3 regions of the Pelorhabdus sp. sgz311002 genome follow, and region 1 is predicted to be linked to each of the others. Evidence: riboswitches for the same ligand, from Rfam matches in the RefSeq annotation. Region 1 holds a riboswitch; each other region holds the start of a gene.
What was found. A riboswitch is a leader RNA that binds a small molecule or an ion and turns the genes downstream of it on or off. The one in region 1 is predicted to bind cobalamin.

Region 1 (6,303 bases):
GATCCATTCGCACACCTGTATACAAATTCCACTGATCCGACAAAGCATACTCATCCTGAACAAAAGCAGATAAAGAATCGGTCGAACCCTCATTTTGACTATTCAGCGTCCCAACAGTACCCCAATCACGCCAATTACTCAAATTATAAGCACTATAGGTCATTTTTTCTTTCAGCCAATTTGCTCCGGCAACAATGGTATGGCGATCGAAAATCCAAGTCTTTTGAACATCGGCGGTATAGTTTTTACTAGGATATTTCGCCAGAGTACCGGCGCCTGACCAGGCGATTGAATTCGCTGCCGAGCTTGCTGAGCTATAGCCTTCTTTTGTCACATCAGATAAACCAAAACCTACTTTTATGCTGTTCTTACGATCTTCATAGCTAATCTTATGAATATCCTGTTCCCGCTCGCCATTATAGCCCAAATAATAATAAGGTTTCAGCGTAATATATTGACGATTTTGCGTCAAAAACGTACCGTTAAATAACGGATTTCCATTGCGATCATAGGCATAAGTAAACGGATCATTATAAGAATAACGATAATTATTATGTAAATAAGAATAGGACATCACTTGATCTGGTGTAAGATCATAATCAAAATCGACATAATACTTTTCACTCAATTTACTCTTAGTTCCACGTCCACCGATTAAATAGCTTCCGTTGCTCAATTGCGGTACTTGTAGTGTTGTCGCCGCTGTACCTGTCGTTTTTCCGTCTACCGTATAATAATACCCGCGATAACCGTCAGTAGAATTTTTTTCATAACCAGCATTAAAAGAAAATTGTTCGCTCATCCGCCCTTCTACTCGTATGCTTTTCTGTTCGGTATTCTGACTGCCTGAGGACAAATTCACTTCTGTCTTAGATTCGCCAACAGGTAGTTTTGATTTTTTAGTAATAATATTAATAACACCAGCTACAGCATGACCGCCATATAAAGAAGAACTCGCGCCGCGTACAATTTCAATTCTTGCCACATCACTGACTGGAAAGGAATCCCAAGCAACACTCCCATCAAAAGACGTATTTACTGGCTGTCCATTATATAGAACAAGAATGTTTTTACTGCCAAATCCGCGTACTGATAAACCGTCTTTCACTTCGGCTGTCGGTGACATATATAACCCTACTTCATTTTGCAACGCTTCACGCACACTGAAAACATTACGTTTTTTTAAATCTTCTGCCGTAATAATCGTGACATTGGCTGGCACATTTTTCACTTTTTCTGTAATACGAGTAGCTGTAACAGTCACATCGTCTAACATAAATTCTTCAGTCGGTGCGGCTTGCACGATACCCCCTATCGTCAATGATGTCAATAACATAAGGCCCATACTTGTTTTAGCGCACTTCATTTTTTCATTACTCCTTCATAATGATATTTTAGCCAAGACCCCCACTTTAAAATTTTACGGTTAACGTAGTCGTAAAGCGGTTTCTGTCAGTAGACGCCCCGGAATGATTCACCGCTTTAATTTTTTTATAATCATAATCGCCAATCTTCAGCGAAATATTCTTATCGAATTTATGAATCCAGGCAATCGAATAACCCTGGGCATTGCTATTAGGATAGGCGCTCATTTCTGTAGCATTATAATCCGTCATAACCGCCTGATCTTCCACGTAATAATAGCTGGCAGTCAAGGTATTTTTAGTATCAACTGTGTATTTTAAGGACATTTGCATTGCCTGATTTTCAGCCTTAGCACTTGATTTTAAAAGTTCTGCCGAAATTCCCACTTTATCATTCACAGCTCTACTGCCATAAACGCTCACATAATTAACCGTACTATCTGCGAAAGCATAGCGTGATCGCGTATCACTCCCATAGGAAGTTCTTGCCAACATCACCCCAAGAGAAGATTGTTCATCTGGCGCATAGGTTCCTTGCAATACATAAAATTTATCATTCGAAAGATTGCCTTGATAGTTCGTCTTTGCACCAATAAAATTCAGATTCACTGCACCAACTTGTTTCGAAACAGACATAGCATAAGGTAAAGCATGACGGCCAATATACGTATTGTCATAAACAAGACCGCCTCCTAAAGTAAGGCCTTGCAACCCGAGCACATATTTATAACCAGCATTTTGATATTTGATACCGAAAGCATCTAAAGCACTATTCTCTTGCTTCGTATTGCAAAAATAGTCAGCTGAAAAGACGCCATAATTATTATTTAATCTCTGATAAGTAAACCGTGTATAGGCCGATACATTTTCTGCAACCGGAAGAGTCGCATTTAAGGTCAAAGTTGTTTTTATGCCAGTGCGACTCCGATTCCCTGGATTTTCATCATGCTGAGAACGAGCATGCACCACTAGACTTCCGTCAAATTGCACACCATCTGGTTGGGCAGCAGCCGCCGCTTGGTTCATAGCCAATAATAAAGTGAAAGTTGTAATTCCTAATATCTTTTGCTTCAAACGAAAATCCTCCTCAAGTATCATTTCAAGATTATGCCAATCCTTTTTCCATATGTACAATCTGTTCAGGCCCATCTTCTTCTAAGATAATCTTGAACCCCTGTTTTTTCCAAAAAGCAAAACCGCCTGGCAAAAAATGATGTGTATGAAGGTAAACTTTTGTATAGTTTTGGTCACTTGCAAAAGATGACATAGTCTGTACCAATTGCGCACCAATCCCTTGGCGTCGAAAATTTTGTGATACATAGCAACGACCAAACTCAGCAGTTGTCGGTAAATGATACAAATTTTTCAATAAGGCAATTCGATCATTATACCTACACGCAGCCCCGGTGCCAATCAATTCTCCTGTCGACAAAAAAGCTCCCCATAAATTACAATCTTCAGGTTGAATATAAGTGCGCTGCAAAGCTGCTACATCAGTCATATTTACACGTTTCCCCTTATGACAAAACAGTTCTACTAGCTGACTTTCCAAAAAGCTCTGTACCTTTAAAATTTCTTCCGCTAAAACTGGTCGTACTAAAATTTGCTTTTCTTCCACCCTTTAAACTCCCCCTGTACTAAATTGTTTAATATACTCATGCCGCCGCAATAAAAAAGCTCCTGCCAAAAGGGCAGGAGCTAGCGCAAAATCCTCTATACTGCTTAGGGCAAGAACAGAGCGCAATCACCTCCCCATCACTCGTGGGTGAGAAAAAATAAAACACTTCCTAATGAGATTAGGAAGTGTAAGCGCTCAAGTCATAGCCATAGCAAAAAAAGAAGCTAAGTTATTGTAGCAAAATCCCCTCCCTATCGTTCGTAGGTAAAAATGGTGATTATTGAACAGGCAGTTCTCCTGGCTCTGGATCATCGCGCCCTCAAACCTTCCCAGAACAATATGTTCCAGTGGCATATCTTGAGATTGCTCCCCATTACAGTGGCGGGACCGCGCCGGTATTTCACCGGTCTTCCCTATTAAGCCTTGCGGCACCTATCCTAAAAATTATTTAATTAATTAATAAATTCTTTATTTTATAATAACAACATTACCCATTTTTGTCAAATTGATAAAAATAGGCACAGCGTCCTTTTTATTACTAGAGGAAACTATCGCAAAACAGGCTAGATTCCGCAGAACCTAGCCTGTTTCTTTTGCCTATATTATATGCTTAGCCGACTACAACAAGCGGAGTACCAGCCTGTACAGGATCGCCAGCTTTGACTAGAATTTCTTTTACCACGCCATCAGCGCTGGAAAGAACAGGATTATGCATTTTCATAGCTTCCATAACGATCAGTTCCTGACCATTTTTTACAGCATCGCCAACATTGACTTTAACACTAATAATTTTACCAGGCATAGGCGAAGCAACTTTCGTGCCAGGGCCGCCAGCCTTTGGAGCTGCTTTCGGTGCTGGTGCAGGAGCTGCTGCTACAGGAGCAGGAGCTGCTTTCGGTGCTGCTACAGGAGCTGCTGCTTTAGGAGCGGCAGGTGCTGCCACGCCGCCGATTTCTTCTACAGCAACTTCATAGGTCTGACCATTTACTGTAATTGAATAGTTTTTCATGATAAATCCCCCTTTGGTGTCATACAATCATTGTTTACTGCTCAAAAACCGTTCATAACATCCTGGCGGCCAGCGGTTACCCACGCATCGCTGCCACGCCGAATACTTACGATAGTTACAGAAGCGCTACCAGAAATAGCGGCAATCGCTGCCGTAATCACGGCAACCAGCTCACTATCATCTTCTTGCTGTACAGAAGCCGTAGCAACTGCTGGAGTTGCAGGCGTTGCCGCCATAGCTGCAGGAGTAGTCGGCTGATTCTGCTCTTCCTTTTTTTCTTGCGCTTCTGATGTTACTTTCCAAATATAGCAAACGATAAGAATCACAATCAAGGCTATAAAAAATGTCAACATGAGGTATTTCCTCCTTTAATTAGTGAACGCCTAGGAGCGCCAGCATGATACCACCGGAAATAGCCGTACCAAATACACCAGCAAGGTTTGGTCCCATAGCATGCATAATCAAGAAGTTGTATGGATTTTCTTTTAAAGCAACTACGTGAGCAACACGCGCTGCGATAGGTACCGAAGCAATACCAGCTGAACCGATCAACGGATTGATTTTGCCGCCGGAAACTCTGTACATGATACGTCCGCCAATAATACCGGAGAAAGTACCGCCAGCAAAAGCAATCAAACCAAGAACGATAATTTCAATCGTTTCGAAAGTCAAGAAAGTATCAGCATTCATGGTGGAACCGATAGCAACCGTCAACGTAATAATGATGATATTGATCAAATCATTTGCTGCTGTTTGAGCCAAACGATCAACCACGCCGCATTCACGAAGCAAATTGCCAAGCATTAGCATCGTAATGAGCGGAGCAACTGGAGGGAGTAACAAGTCAACAATAACCGCGATTACCATTGGGAATACGATTTTTTCTAAACGGCTTACAGGACGAACCTGCGTCATGATAACCATACGTTCTTTTTTCGTTGTGAAGAGTTTCATGATTGGCGGCTGAATAAGTGGCATCAGCGCCATGTAGGAATAAGCTGCTACGGAAATCTGTGGTAACAAATGCGGAGCAAGTTTCATCGTAACGAAGATAGCCATTGGGCCGTCAGCGCCGCCGATAATACCGATTGCACCAGCTTCTGCCAAGGAGAAGCCCAGCATTTTAGCGCCAATTAATGCAATAAAGATACCTAAATGAGCTGCAGCTCCCAAAATAATAACACTTGGATTCGAAATCATCGGTCCAAAGTCAGTCATTGCGCCAACGCCAAGGAAAATCAATGGAGGAATAATAATAAGAGCAACACCTTGGTAAGCATACCAGAATAATCCGCCTGGGTCCGCTAACCCAGATCCTGGAGCGTTTGTTACGATACAAGCAAAGCCGATACCGATTAAGAGTAATGGTTCGTATTTTTTCACAATTGCTAAGAAAACGAAAACAATGCCGACAATCATCATAATAATGTTGCCATACCATAGATGCATTAAACCGGTCTGATTGACCATGTCCAGCATCAGTGATCCAATTTGTTCAAACATGTACGTATTTACCTCCTATTAAATAATATAATTCTTAGTGACCGCCTTTTAACTTTTCTTCATTGATTGCGCCAAATTTATTTAGGATAGGAAACAAGTATAACACAAGGCCGATACCCCAAATAATAACGAAGCTCAAAATGAAGTCAATGACGCTAAGTAAGATGGAACCTTCAACTGTATCAGGTACTGTCATGTATATTCTCCTTTCTAGCGATAATTAATTTATATATAACAACAAGCTTGGCAGAAGATCTCAGCTAAAAATCTCGCCAAGCTCGTTATTATCCCAGTAAAAATAACTGAAACTTATAAAGGAATATTGCCGTGTTTTTTCTTCGGGCGATCTTCCCGTTTCATCGCCAGCATGTTTAAGGCATTGGCAACAGCCGGTCTTGTCTGACTTGGCTCAATGACAATATCCACATAGCCGCGTTCTGCTGCATAGTAGGGATTTGCAAAATCTCTGATATATTCTTCCGTCTTTTCTTTGATATTAGCATCGCCACGGAAGATAATATTTGCTGCACCAGCAGGTCCCATAACCGCAATTTCAGCGGAAGGCCAAGCAAGAACTTGATCAGCGCCCAACTCTTTCGAGCACATAGCAATATAAGATCCGCCATACGCTTTACGGGTAATAACCGTAATCTTAGGTACAGTCGCTTCGGAGTAAGCATAAAGCATTTTAGCGCCATGACGGATAACACCGCCGTACTCCTGCTGCGTACCAGGCAAGAAGCCAGGAACGTCGACAATTGTTACAACTGGAATATTGAAAGCGTCACAAGTCCGAACAAAGCGAGCTG
Region 2 (6,303 bases), on a different contig from region 1:
TGCTATTGCAGTATGGTTTGCAAGCAAAACTGGCAGCGGAAAGCAAAGTAGCTACGGAAGCTTTGGAAAAAGTGGTAGAAGCCAATACGTTATTAAGCGGTCTTGGGTTTGAAAGTTCTGGTCTGGCTGCGGCCCATGCCGTTCATAATGGATTAACTGCTTTAGAAGAAACGCATGCATATTATCATGGTGAAAAAGTTGCATTCGGTACGTTGGTGCAGCTGGTGCTGGAAAACCGCTCTCGCGAAGAATTGTTAGAAGTGATTCGTTTCTGCCGTGAAGTCGGACTGCCTGTAACTTTGGCTGATATTGGCGTTACGGAGATTACCGAAGAAAAAATTCAGAAGGTTGCAGAAGCTAGCTGTGCCGCAGGCGAAACCATATTCAACGAACCTTTCCCTGTTACGGTAGAATCGGTTCGTGCCGCAATTTTAGGAGCAAATGCGCTCGGATCAAGCTTGAAATAAGAAAAAACAATAGGCAAAGCCTTGTACTTTTGTGCAGGGCTTTCTTCTATCTTAAAAATAGCGCTTCAATAGTGGAGGCTTTTCCATGGTGAAACAATGGTTTAGTGATTTTATTACAGGCTTTCAATTTTTAACAAGAATTCAACTACTCAGCCATCATGACAGCTCGCTAGAAAGTTTTGGGCGCAGTGTTCGTTATTTTCCGCTTATTGGCGCATTTATCGGTGTTTTACTGGCCTTTTTGCTCGTGGCAGCTCGTTGGGGCTTTGGCGGTCTCGGTCCCCAGTTGTCTTTGATTGCTTGTCTTATTATTGGTGAAGTCGTTATTACTGGGGCGCTGCACTGGGATGGCTTTATGGATACTTTTGATGGCGTGTTTTCGGGGCGGGAACGCGAGCGTATGCTTGAAATCATGAAAGATAGCCGGGTAGGAGCTTTTGGCGCTTTAGCGCTGGCACTAGCCCTGTTAGCTCGTTTCTCCTTTTTATACGATCTTGATCCGTTTGTTTTACCTTTGGCCTTAATCGCTATGCCGACAACAGGAAGATTGGGAATTGTTTTTACGATTACTTTTTTTCCTTATGCTCGCCCGAGTGGGTTAGGACAAGTTTTTCCTTCACATAGGCAAAACCGCAATCTCTATATTGCATTAGTCTTTTTCGCCCTTGTTTTTGCCTTTTTAGGGGTGAAATGCCTGTTTACTGCATTGGGCGGCTTAGCAATCGGCTTATTATTTGCTGCGTATGTGAATCGTTGTCTGGGCGGTGTGACTGGCGATGTTTATGGCGCTGTAAGCGTGGTGACGGAACTGGCGGTGTTATTTTGCTTCCTTTGTTTCTATTAATGTTTCTATTAAAATAAAGTAGGATTTTTTTTACGGCCTTATCGACTTTCTTGCTTAGTCGTCAACTTAGCAAGGAAACGCGAGTTTTCTGCCGAAGTAGGAAATAGATTGATATAATTTCATAACATGCCACCAAACAGGTGCCTCTTTGTTAAAAGAGGAGAATAGGGAAGATCGGACAGAAGCAATTCTGAAACGACGCGGTCGCGCCACTGTAATCGGGGAGATGTTTTGGCTGATGCCACCGGAAAACCGGGAAGGCGTCAAAACATTGATGAGCCGTTAGCCAGGAGACCTGCCTGTTATGGCTGTCATTTGTCTTCGCGTAAGAGAGAATGCCAGAAGGATAGGAGCTAATCAAAGCAGCACCTGCCTTTTTGGCAGGTGCTGTTTGTCTTGTGACAGGTATTTTTATTGAAGGAGGGATTGATTATGGATTTTGAAAAGACAGTGGATGAATTGATTGATGGCGCGGCAAAACCGCTGCACAGTCTGGGGCTTCTGGAAAAACATTTAAAGAAAGTGCTGATGGCATGGGAAAAAATTCATACGGAGATTCGTCCTTACCACATTATTTATGCTGCTGATAATGGGGTAGTAGAAGAAAGTATTGCGCCTGATCCGGTGGAGTTTACGTATTTGCAGGCCAGAAATATGGCGGCAGGCTTGGCTACCATCAGCTGTTTTTGTCAAATGCATCAAATTCCTTATGAAGTAATTGATATTGGCATTCGTGATACGAGAGAAGCTGGTGTTTGTCGGAAAGTCGCTTTTGGCACCAAAAACTTCATGAAAGAAGAAGCTATGAGCCAGGACGAATTTCAAAAAGCCTGGGATATTGGTAGAGAAAGAGTTCAAAAAGCGGTTCGGGAAAAAGGAGCCAATCTACTATCGTTTGGCGAAATGGGGATAGGCAATACGACAACATCTTCAGCGGTGCTTCATGCCTTGACTGGAATGCCGCCCGAGTTCGTGGTTGGTCATGGCGCTGGGCTAAAGACGCCAGAGGCGTTGCGGCGTAAACGCCAAATCGTCGAGAAAGGCGTAGAGAAGCATAAGGTAAAACTTCATGCCGTTGAAGATATTTTACGGTGTGTCGGTGGGTTTGACATTGTAGCTATGTGCTCTAGTATGCTGGAATGTGCCAAGCTAAAAGTTCCCTTTGTGCTTGATGGCTTTATTACGGCCGTGGCCTATGCTTGTGCGGTTAGAGTAAATAGCAAAATTGATTGCTATGCAATTCCGTCGCATATGTCGAAAGAACCAGGCATGGCGTACTGTTTGCTACTTGGCAATATTATGGCCGAAGATGTGATTTTAAAAGCCGATATGGCCTTAGGGGAAGGTACCGGTGCTGTATTAATGGTGTCAATTTTGAAAACGATGCTTTATGCGATGCAAAATGTAGCTCGTATTTCTGATTTTTTAGCAAGTACGTCAAAGCAGAATTTAGCCATATAAGAGGGGCGGGTAAAAGAAAGAGAATAATAGAACAAAAAAATCCTATTCTAGCAAAAAGCTTAAATGCTTTTTGCTTTTTTGTTTTTTAAGGCAGCAATTATGTGCGGTGCCTCGGCAAAATTTAAGCAAGGTAGAAAGGCAGAAAAATCAAATATAAGTAAGTGTAAAAACTATGAAAAATAGGTGGGGGGAAAATGGCACCGGAAAAACCGCGCATGGTTCAAGAATATGTACCAGGCAAACAAGTAACTTTAGCTCATTTAATCGCGAATCCCAAAAAAGACTTGTGTGAAAAATTAGGCCTGACAAATGCTTCGGCTATTGGCATTTTAACGATTACTCCCTGCGAAGCAGCGATCATTGCCGCTGATGTCGCTACGAAAACAGCTGATGTTGCCATCGGGTTTATGGATCGCTTTACTGGTTCTGTTGTGATAACAGGGAATGTATCTGCTGTAGAAGCGGCTTTGCAGCAAGTGATCCACCTTTTGACCGAGGGGCTTGGGTTTTCCGGCCCGAAAGTAACGCGGTCCTAACCATGAACCAGGTTATGTTTGTTGGTGCTGTCGGCGCAGGGAAGACATCACTGATTCATGCGCTAAACAAGGACTCAAAAAAGGCAGAAAAGACACAATCTTTTGTTTTTACTGATGGAGCGATTGATACACCTGGCGAGTATGCGCAAATGCCGCGATTTTATTCAGCCCTTATGGTTACGGCGGCGCAGGCTTCGCTTATTGTAATTGTCCAAGACAGCCGTAACACCCGTCCGACTCTGCCTCCGGGCTTTGCCGGCATGTTTTCTCGCGACAGTATTGGGGTGATTACCAAAATCGATTCGCCTGATGCTGATCGGGATAAAGCTCGTATCCGTCTTTTGGAAAGCGGTGTAAAAGGACCTATATTTCCTGTTTCCGCTTTTACAGGAGAAGGTATAGAAGAATTAATGGACTACATTTTCGAAAGGAGGTGCAGCAATGAGTGAAGCGTTAGGGATGGTGGAAACAAAAGGTCTGGTTGGTGCAATAGAAGCCGCCGATGCCATGGTAAAAGCAGCCAATGTAATTTTAATTGGTTATGAAAAAATCGGTTCAGGTCTAGTGACTGTTATGGTGCGCGGGGATGTCGGCGCGATAAAAGCAGCTACAGATGCCGGTGCTTCAGCAGCCCGTAAAGTAGGTGAAGTTGTATCTGTTCATGTAATTCCTCGTCCGCATATGGATGTAGAAAAAATTCTGCCAAAAGTAAAGTAGGAAATTTTATGGAGGTGACTATATAAATGCAAGAGCAATTGATTGACAAAGTAATGGATGAAATTAAAAAAAGAATGGAAGCGCAAGGAGCTGGAACGGGAGCTACCGAAGCCCCAACAGCAACTGCCGCCGCATTTGCAAATCCCGGACTTACGGAATTTGTCGGCACGGCAATCGGCGATACCATTGGTCTCGTTATTGCCAATGTGGATCCCATGCTTCATGACATGATGAAGATTGATCCTAAATTCCGGTCCATCGGTATTTTAGGCGCTCGTACTGGCGCTGGTCCGCACATTATGGCGGCTGATGAAGCAGTTAAAGCAACAAATACGGAAATCATTACGATTGAACTAGCTCGCGATACAAAAGGCGGCGCTGGTCATGGTTGCTTGATTCTCTTTGGCGCTGAAGAAGTTTCAGATGCCAGACGGGCGATTGAAGTGGCTTTAAAAGAATTAAATCGTACTTTTGGCGATGTTTATGGCAATGATGCTGGTCATATTGAATTACAGTACACGGCTCGCGCCAGCTATGCCATTAACAAAGCTTTTAATGCCCCTTTAGGGAAAGCTTTTGGTCTGATTGTCGGCGCTCCGGCCGCTATTGGCGTACTTATGTCGGATGTGGCTGTAAAAACAGCCAATGTAGAGTTAATCGCTTATTCTAGCCCAGCACAAGGAACGAGCTTCTCCAACGAAGTTATCATTGCGATCAGCGGTGACTCAGGAGCCGTTCGTCAGTCCGTACTGGCTGCTAAAGATGTTGGTAAAAAACTGTTGGAAGCTCTAGGCGGTGCTGCTCCGTCTACTACTACACCTTATATCTAAGTCGACGAGGAGGGGATTTATCATGAAGAGATCAAAACGTTTTGAAGCGCTTGCTGCCCGTCCCGTCAATCAGGATGGGTTCGTAGTAGAATGGCCGGAAGTTGGTCTTATGGCTATGGGCAGCCCCAATGACCCTGTGCCTAGTATTAAAGTACAAAACGGAAAAATCGTGGAAATGGATGGAATTCCCCGCGATAAATTTGATTTTATCGATCAGTTTATTGCTGATTATGCAATTGATGTCACGATAGCAGAAAAAGCAATGGCTATGAATAGTGTGGAAATTGCTAAAATGCTTGTAGATGTCAATGTATCACGGAAAGAAATTGTAAAAATTGTGAGAGGCTTGACGGCAGCAAAACTTGTTGAAGTTTTTAATGCTATGAATGTAGTAGAAATGATGATGGCGCTGCAAAAAATGCGTGCTCGCAAAACGCCTTCGAATCAGTGCCATGTTACGAATGTAAAAGATAACCCGGTGCAGATTGCTGCTGATGGTGCCGAAGCATCGTTGCGCGGTTTTGATGAAATGGAAACAACCGTTGCTGTCGTTCGGTATGCGCCATTTAATGCTCTGGCCCTTCTTCTGGGCGGGCAGGTCGGTCGCGGCGGTACGCTGATTCAATGCGCTTTGGAAGAAGCGACAGAGCTGGAGCTGGGAATGCGCGGCATCACTGCTTATGCTGAAACGATCTCCGTATACGGCACTGAAAACGTTTTTGTTGATGGCGATGATACGCCGTGGTCGAAAGCATTTTTGGCATCGGCGTATGCTTCACGCGGTCTCAAAATGCGCTTTACGTCAGGCACTGGCTCAGAAGTACAGATGGGCTATGCCGAAGGAAAATCGATGCTTTACCTGGAAGTGCGTTGCATCATGATTACTCGCGGCGCAGGTGTTCAAGGTTTGCAGAATGGTTCGGTAAGTTGTATCGGTGTCCCGGCAGCTGTTCCTTCAGGGATTCGCGCTGTGCTCGCAGAAAATCTTTGCGCCGCTATGCTGGATCTGGAAGTGGCTTCCAGTAATGACCAGACTTTTACCCACTCCGACATTCGTCGTACAGCCCGTACTTTGATGCAGTTCCTGCCAGGTACTGACTTCATTTGCTCTGGCTATAGCGCTACGCCGAATTATGACAATATGTTTGCTGGTTCTAACTGGGATGTAGAAGACTATGATGATTGGAATATTCTGCAGCGTGACCTTAAAGTAGATGGCGGCCTTCGCCCGGCGTCAGAAGAAGAAGTCATCCGCGTTCGTAATAAAGCAGCGAAAGCCATTCAAGCTGTATTTAAAGAACTCGGGTTCCCAGCTATTACGGATGAAGAGGTAGAAGCTGCAACCTATGCTCATGGCAGTAACGATATGCCGCCGCGTAATGTTGTGGAAGACCTTAAAGCGGCGCAAGAGTTAATGAGTCGAGGCATTACGGGGCTCGATATCATTA
Region 3 (6,303 bases), on a different contig from region 1:
TCCATTGAATCGCCTTTATTTGATGCCGATGTAAATATTCAAGGATCTGTTCGCTTGCTAGAAGCTTGTCGTACTTATGGCGTAAAGCGCGTTGTATTTGCCTCGACTGCTGCTGTCTATGGTGATGTGGCGGAGGTACCAGTGAAAGAAGCAGCGCCGACAGTTCCTACTTCTTTTTATGGACTGAGTAAATTAACGATTGAAAAATATTTAGCGTTGTATCAGGCGCAGTTCGGCCTTTCTTATGTGGTGCTCCGTTTCGCCAATGTGTATGGCGAACGCCAGGGCGATGGCGGTGAAGGCGGCGTTGTCAGTATTTTTTCGCGTAAGTGCTTCCAAGATGAACCTGTTACGATTTTTGGCACTGGAGAACAAACGCGCGATTTTGTTTATGCCGGTGATGTGGCTGAAGCAATTTTGCTTGCTTTGCAGACTGATAAAGACAATCAGGTTTATAATGTGAGCACAAAAACCGAAATAACAGTCAATGAGCTGCTACATTGTATTGAGACTGTTAGTGCTAAAAAAATGAGTACCACTTATGAACCACCGCGTGAAGGCGATATCTTTCGTTCCTTTCTAGAAAATCAAGCGATCACAAGTAATTTAGGCTGGAAAGCGAAAACAACTTTACCGGAAGGATTAGCTAAGACGTATAAATTCCTGTGTGGGAAAGGAAGCTAATAAGAAATGAAATTTAACCGAATTACGCCTGCCTTATGGTTTATTATTGCGATTAGTTTATTTACTGCGTTCTTTCAGTTAGGTCAACTGCCGCTGCTAGATCCCGATGAGCCTGTTTATGGTGAAACGCCGCGGGAAATGTTGCTGTTTAATGATTGGCTATCACCTAGAATTTACGGCGATTTTTGGTATGATAAACCGCCGTTATTCTATTGGTTGGTAGCTTTTAGCTTCAAATTGTTCGGAATCAATGAATTCGCTGCGCGTTTTCCATCGGCTCTGTTAGCTGTTGCAACAGTGATTTTGATCTATCAGGCAGGCAGGAAGCTTTTTGATGAACGAACTGGTTTATTTAGTGCGTTAGTATTGACGACAATGGTTGAGTTTTTTTACTTATCAAAAGCGGCTGTAACTGATATGACGCTATTGTTTTGTCTTACGGCGTCATTATTAGCCTTTTTACTGAAACGCTACTGGCTGCTTTATCTTTTTGCTGGTCTAGCTACTTTGGCGAAAGGTCCGATTGGTCTTGTCTTTCCCGGAACGATAATCTTTCTTTATATATTAGCCGGACGTCGCTGGGCTATTTTAAAACAAATGCAAATTTTACGGGGCTGTTTGATCTATTTGCTTGTTGCAGCTCCGTGGTATGGATTCATGGCCTATACGCATGGGGCTCCGTTCATTGATACTTTTTTTGGATATCATAATGTGACGCGGTTTACGTCGCCAGAACATCCTGAAGGAGTGCTTTGGTATTATTATATTCCCGTTATGCTGATCGGGTTTTTACCTTGGACAGCAGTGCTTGTTCAGGCTGTGAAAAATTCTTTGACAAGTTATGGGCAAACCTTTAGTTACTTACAGTTCTTAAATATTTGGGGCTTTTTCATTCTCCTCTTTTTTTCCATATCTCAGACAAAACTTGTTTCCTATATTCTTCCCATGTATCCACCGCTTGCGTTAGTAATCGGTTGGTATCTAAATCGGCTTTATGAGCGGCGGCAGAAGCTATCTTTTATTAGTTGGCCTATCGTAGCAACTGTATTGCTGGGACTTCTTGGTGTTGGTTTGGTTTTTGCAATGCAAAGACAAAATGAACTGCAGACTGGGACAATCGTCAGCATCGTGTTATTTGTTTTCGCTGTAGGCGGATTGTGGGCAGCTTACCTGAAACGTAGTGTGTTGATGATGATTTTTAGTCAGGCTATTCCCTTTGCGTTATTTAGCGCGGTTCTTGTTGCCTTTTTAGTTGGACCAGTTTCTAGTAGTTTAAGTATGAAATCGGCGGCAGAAAATTTTAAAAATATCTATGATGGGCAGGCGCCTATTTATGTAGCTAAATTTTTACGTCCAGGTTTTGCCTATTATACTCATTTATACGGACAGGAACTAGATGATAAACGGAAGTCGGTCAGTGGTAAGGTAATTGACGAAGCTGTTCGAGGAACTTATTTTGTAGTTCGCTATCAAGACTATACTGTCTTAAACGAGAAGACAAAACAGAGTTTGCAGCTGTTGTGGCAAGAACAAGATAAAATGATTTTGATTAAACAATAGTAGGAGAGATGCCTTTTGCGGGCCCATTATATGAGTTACAGCCTATTTTTTCTTGCTTTTTTCTTTTATCTTGCATTCAATCAAATCATACCAGTTACAGATCCTGTCGAGTCCAATTATGCGCTTACCGCCAAAGAAATGGTTTTATCAGGAAACTGGCTATCGCCGCAAATTTACGGTCAATTTTGGTATGATAAGCCTATTTTAATTTATTGGCTCATTGCCGGTTCTTTTTCTTTATTTGGTATCAACGATTTTGCGGCGAGACTGCCTGCCGCATTATTTGGTGCTGCTAGTGTAGTTCTTTTATTTCGGTTTATCATTTTGCTTTACGGTAGCACAAGACAAGCTCTCTGGGGTAGTCTTGTGCTGGTTACTTCGTTGGAATTTTGGATGATTAGTAAATTGATTTTGACCGATGGGGTCATGTTTTTCTTTACAAGCCTCTCATTAGGTTGGCTCTATCTGGCATTTCAGGGCCGAGGACGCAGTTGTTACGTATTGGCTTATGGTGCAGCTGCCTTTGCAGTTTTGACAAAGGGACCTGTGGGCATTGTTTTGCCTGGCTTGATTGCTCTTTTATTTATAGCTTTACTGCGAAACATCAATTATTTAAAAAAACTATATTTATTACACGGTTTTTGTCTAATGGCACTGATAGCTGGTCCGTGGTATTACGCGATGTATACAGTTCACGGTCCGGAATTTGTTGATACCTTTTTAGGGCTTCATAATTATATGCGCGCTACTGTTTCTGAACATCCTAAGGATAATGTTTTTTATTACTATCTAATTCTAGTACCGTTGAGTCTTCTGCCTTGGAGCGGTTTGTTATTTCCTGCTTTATGGCGAGCAATAAAGCAAGCTGGAGAACGGGAATTGTTTTTACTTGTATGGTTTTTTGGTTTTATTGTATTTTACTCATTTATGGCTACAAAGTATCTCACTTACGTATTTCCGGCAATTTTTCCAGCGGCTGTGCTTATTTCAGTTTATCTGGAAAAACTCTATACAGCGTCAGTGGCAGCAGCAAATTGGTTGTGGCTAAGCGGGCCAGCTTGTTTCATGCTAGCTATTTTTGGTGCGAGCGCCTATTTTATTCCGATTGCTCTTCATAAAATCGTAACAGCAACCGCTTGTACACTAATGGTACTGATTCTTGTTTTTATGCAGATGCAAAAAAAACAGACTATGCTCATTGTCACAGTCTGTCTTACGACGATTGTTTCCATATTATTTCTTATTCCGAATAATTTAATTCCTCTAGCAAATCATCGCTCCGCCAAAAGCATTGTTTCCGATCTTCCTGGTGATGCCACTGGGGCGATTTATGGTGAATATCAAACCTCAGCAGTATATTATGGTAATGTTCTTTTACCACGACTTATCTTAAAAGAGGAACCTGTTAATAGTAAAAATGTTTGGGCTGGAAAGTATACGATGCCGACGGAAACGCTGCAAACCTTTTTACAGCGTTCTGATGGAAAGGGTAAGTATATTCTTATGAAAGAAAAAGAAGAAGCCGGTTTTACCTCTTTACCAGAGGCGACCGACTTCCAGAAAATACAAAAACAAGATGGAAACATTCTTTTTTACCGGCAATAATGGAAAGTATTCTTGTTAGGAACTTGCATCATTTTTAGTTACCATTTTTTCCGTCATCCAACGGAAGAAGACAGCTCCGCAGCGGTCACAACAAAACTGATTCCAGCCTTGCTGCATTTTATTGCCGACAAGATGAGCATTGCCGCCGCATTCATGTCTTACCGCATTATACATAATAATCACTCCTTGTCGTAATTTGCGGAACCAATTAAGTTGAAAGGCAAGGATTGTTTTCTCTTTCCCTTTACTGAGGTAAGGCTGATTCTTCTGCCAACATATGAGGCGGGCTGGGATAGAAGAATTGGCAATTTTCTGGTTTGAATTTTACTTTTACTAATTCTTGCTGCAATTCATCAGCAAGAGCAGCTTCAAATTCTACTAAATGTTCATCTGTTACTAAAGCGTCTTCCACTAAGACGACGATAGAGGATTTTACTTCCGGCGCATTTTCCGGAATTTCATTGCGGTCAAGTGGAATCGTTGGAATTAGACGAAGAGCGGCCAAATATTCACCTTCCGGCGTAGTAACTTGGGCGCGGTACGTGTTAAACCAGAGAGTTTTTGCTAGACGGACTTTTAAAGGATTTTCAGGAGAATACACAGCATCAAACGACCTTTCTCTTTATAAAATAAGCAAATATCTATTCATTCTATATTATACCATGAAAAACAAGAAAAAAATGAAATTTTATGATAATAAGGGAATTTTAGTGCTTTTGTCATACTTTAAAAACTGAATATTCTTTTTACACGTTTTAAAGCAGGAATTTTGCTAAAATAATGGAATATACAAAATATAAATTGATAATCAAGGGAATAGGTGCTTTTGCTTAATTGGGAAGACCGGTGAAAAGCCGGCGCGGTCCCGCCACTGTAATGGTGAGCGCTCTTATCAATGCCACTGGAGAAATTCGGGAAGGCTAAGTAGCGCAATGAGCCAGAGTCAGGAGACCTGCCTGTTCTGACACACGCCGTTATGACCTACGAGAGATGGGGAGGTGGGTAATTGCGAACAGCTCTGTCTCTTTTACCCCCCTTTGCCAAAATCAAAGGGGGGGTTTCCTTTTGTTAGCAAGTCAAAAAATGAAAGAAGGGTATACGACAGGTTCTTGCGCTGCTGCTGCGACGAAGGCTGCAGTTTTAGCCGCAAGGAATCAATTTGTTACTAAAGTAGAGGTTTTATCACCGCAGAAATATCCAATTACTGTACCGATTGCTAAAGCTGAGAAGCTAGAGAACGGTGGCAGGGCTTATGTAATCAAAGATGGTGGCGATGATCCTGATATTACTCACGGAACGGAAATTGAAGTCACGGTAGAACTCACTAACCAGCCAGGCATTATGATACGAGCTGGTAAGGGAGTTGGCACTGTTACTAAACCGGGCTTGTCTGTGTCAGTAGGGGAACCTGCCGTGAACCCAGGTCCGCGCAAAATGATTGAGTTAGTTCTAGCGGAGCTTCTGCCGCCTCAAACAGGTGCTATTGTCACCATTTCAGTTCCACAAGGTGAAGTTCTTGCAAAAAAAACGTTAAATCCTATGCTGGGCATTGAAGGTGGCATTTCGATAATTGGTACAAGCGGCATTGTAAAGCCGATGAGTGAAGAAGCCTTTAAAAATTCCTTGACGCCTCAGATTAGTGTTGTAAAAGCTTTGGGACATGAAGCTGTTGTGTTTGTTCCTGGTCGAATTGGCCAGGATGCAGCAGTAGAAAAATTGCATATTCCCCTTGAATTCATTGTTCAAACAAGCAACTTTATTGGACATATGCTGGAAAATGCGGCGCAAAATGGTCTTAAAGAAGTACTGTTAGTAGGACATTTAGGCAAATTAGCTAAAGTTGCTGCTGGCATTTTTCATACACATAACCGGATGGCCGATGGACGGCTGGAAACGATTGCCGCTTATTCCGCTGCATTAGGTGCGCCACAAGCGGCTGTTACCGAAATTTTGGATTGTACAACGGCAGAAGCAGCGATGACGGTTTTAGAAAATTATCAATTAGAAAAGGTCTATGAAGTCATTGCTGCAAGAGCGAGTTTGCGGGCAGAGCGGTATGTCTTTAATGAACTAAAAGTAGGAACTGTTCTTATTACTTTAAAAGGTGAATTTTTAGCAGCAGATGCTGGTGCGAAATGTATCGGGGGAAAAATGGGATGGATCATAAAATAGTTATAGTTGGGATCGGGCCAGGCTCACCTGATTATATATTGCCAATTGCCCAAAAAAAGATAAAAGCTGCAAAAATATTAGCAGGAAGCCGTCGGGCCCTTGCTGCACTTAGTGAACCAGGGCAAATCACTTTACCGATTGATAAAGAAATTCCTGCATTGATGACTTTAATTGAACAATATTTACAACAAGATGATGTTGTTATTTTAGTGTCGGGAGATCCCGGCTGTTATAGTCTTTTGCCTGCAGTACAACGGTTTTTGCCTCAGGCGAAGCTAGAAG

Region 2: another riboswitch for cobalamin. It lies ahead of AC0NJP_RS01455 (nicotinate-nucleotide--dimethylbenzimidazole phosphoribosyltransferase); the one in region 1 lies ahead of AC0NJP_RS07115 (GNAT family N-acetyltransferase).
Region 3: another riboswitch for cobalamin. It lies ahead of cbiD (cobalt-precorrin-5B (C(1))-methyltransferase CbiD); the one in region 1 lies ahead of AC0NJP_RS07115 (GNAT family N-acetyltransferase).

What each region holds. Positions count from the first base shown of each region.
Region 1 is NZ_JBWBCL010000003.1:276,445-282,747, forward strand. Features, by position in the region: gene AC0NJP_RS07105 (TonB-dependent receptor) at 1-1,366, opposite strand, end outside; gene AC0NJP_RS07110 (hypothetical protein) at 1,413-2,438, opposite strand; gene AC0NJP_RS07115 (GNAT family N-acetyltransferase) at 2,470-2,982, opposite strand; cobalamin riboswitch at 3,253-3,433, opposite strand; gene AC0NJP_RS07120 (biotin/lipoyl-containing protein) at 3,593-3,991, opposite strand; gene AC0NJP_RS07125 (OadG family transporter subunit) at 4,033-4,344, opposite strand; gene AC0NJP_RS07130 (sodium ion-translocating decarboxylase subunit beta) at 4,364-5,494, opposite strand; gene AC0NJP_RS07135 (hypothetical protein) at 5,529-5,690, opposite strand; gene mmdA (methylmalonyl-CoA decarboxylase subunit alpha) at 5,804-6,303, opposite strand, start outside.
Region 2 is NZ_JBWBCL010000001.1:286,684-292,986, forward strand. Features, by position in the region: gene AC0NJP_RS01445 (glycerol dehydrogenase) at 1-467, shown strand, start outside; gene cobS (adenosylcobinamide-GDP ribazoletransferase) at 553-1,311, shown strand; cobalamin riboswitch at 1,433-1,628, shown strand; gene AC0NJP_RS01455 (nicotinate-nucleotide--dimethylbenzimidazole phosphoribosyltransferase) at 1,744-2,772, shown strand; gene eutS (ethanolamine utilization microcompartment protein EutS) at 2,967-3,308, shown strand; gene AC0NJP_RS01465 (EutP/PduV family microcompartment system protein) at 3,311-3,757, shown strand; gene pduA (propanediol utilization microcompartment protein PduA) at 3,750-4,025, shown strand; gene pduB (propanediol utilization microcompartment protein PduB) at 4,052-4,855, shown strand; gene AC0NJP_RS01480 (propanediol/glycerol family dehydratase large subunit) at 4,878-6,303, shown strand, end outside.
Region 3 is NZ_JBWBCL010000001.1:430,049-436,351, forward strand. Features, by position in the region: gene AC0NJP_RS02210 (NAD-dependent epimerase/dehydratase family protein) at 1-684, shown strand, start outside; gene AC0NJP_RS02215 (ArnT family glycosyltransferase) at 691-2,244, shown strand; gene AC0NJP_RS02220 (ArnT family glycosyltransferase) at 2,260-3,849, shown strand; gene AC0NJP_RS02225 (hypothetical protein) at 3,865-4,023, opposite strand; gene AC0NJP_RS02230 (hypothetical protein) at 4,094-4,450, opposite strand; cobalamin riboswitch at 4,651-4,823, shown strand; gene cbiD (cobalt-precorrin-5B (C(1))-methyltransferase CbiD) at 4,933-6,021, shown strand; gene cbiE (precorrin-6y C5,15-methyltransferase (decarboxylating) subunit CbiE) at 6,006-6,303, shown strand, end outside.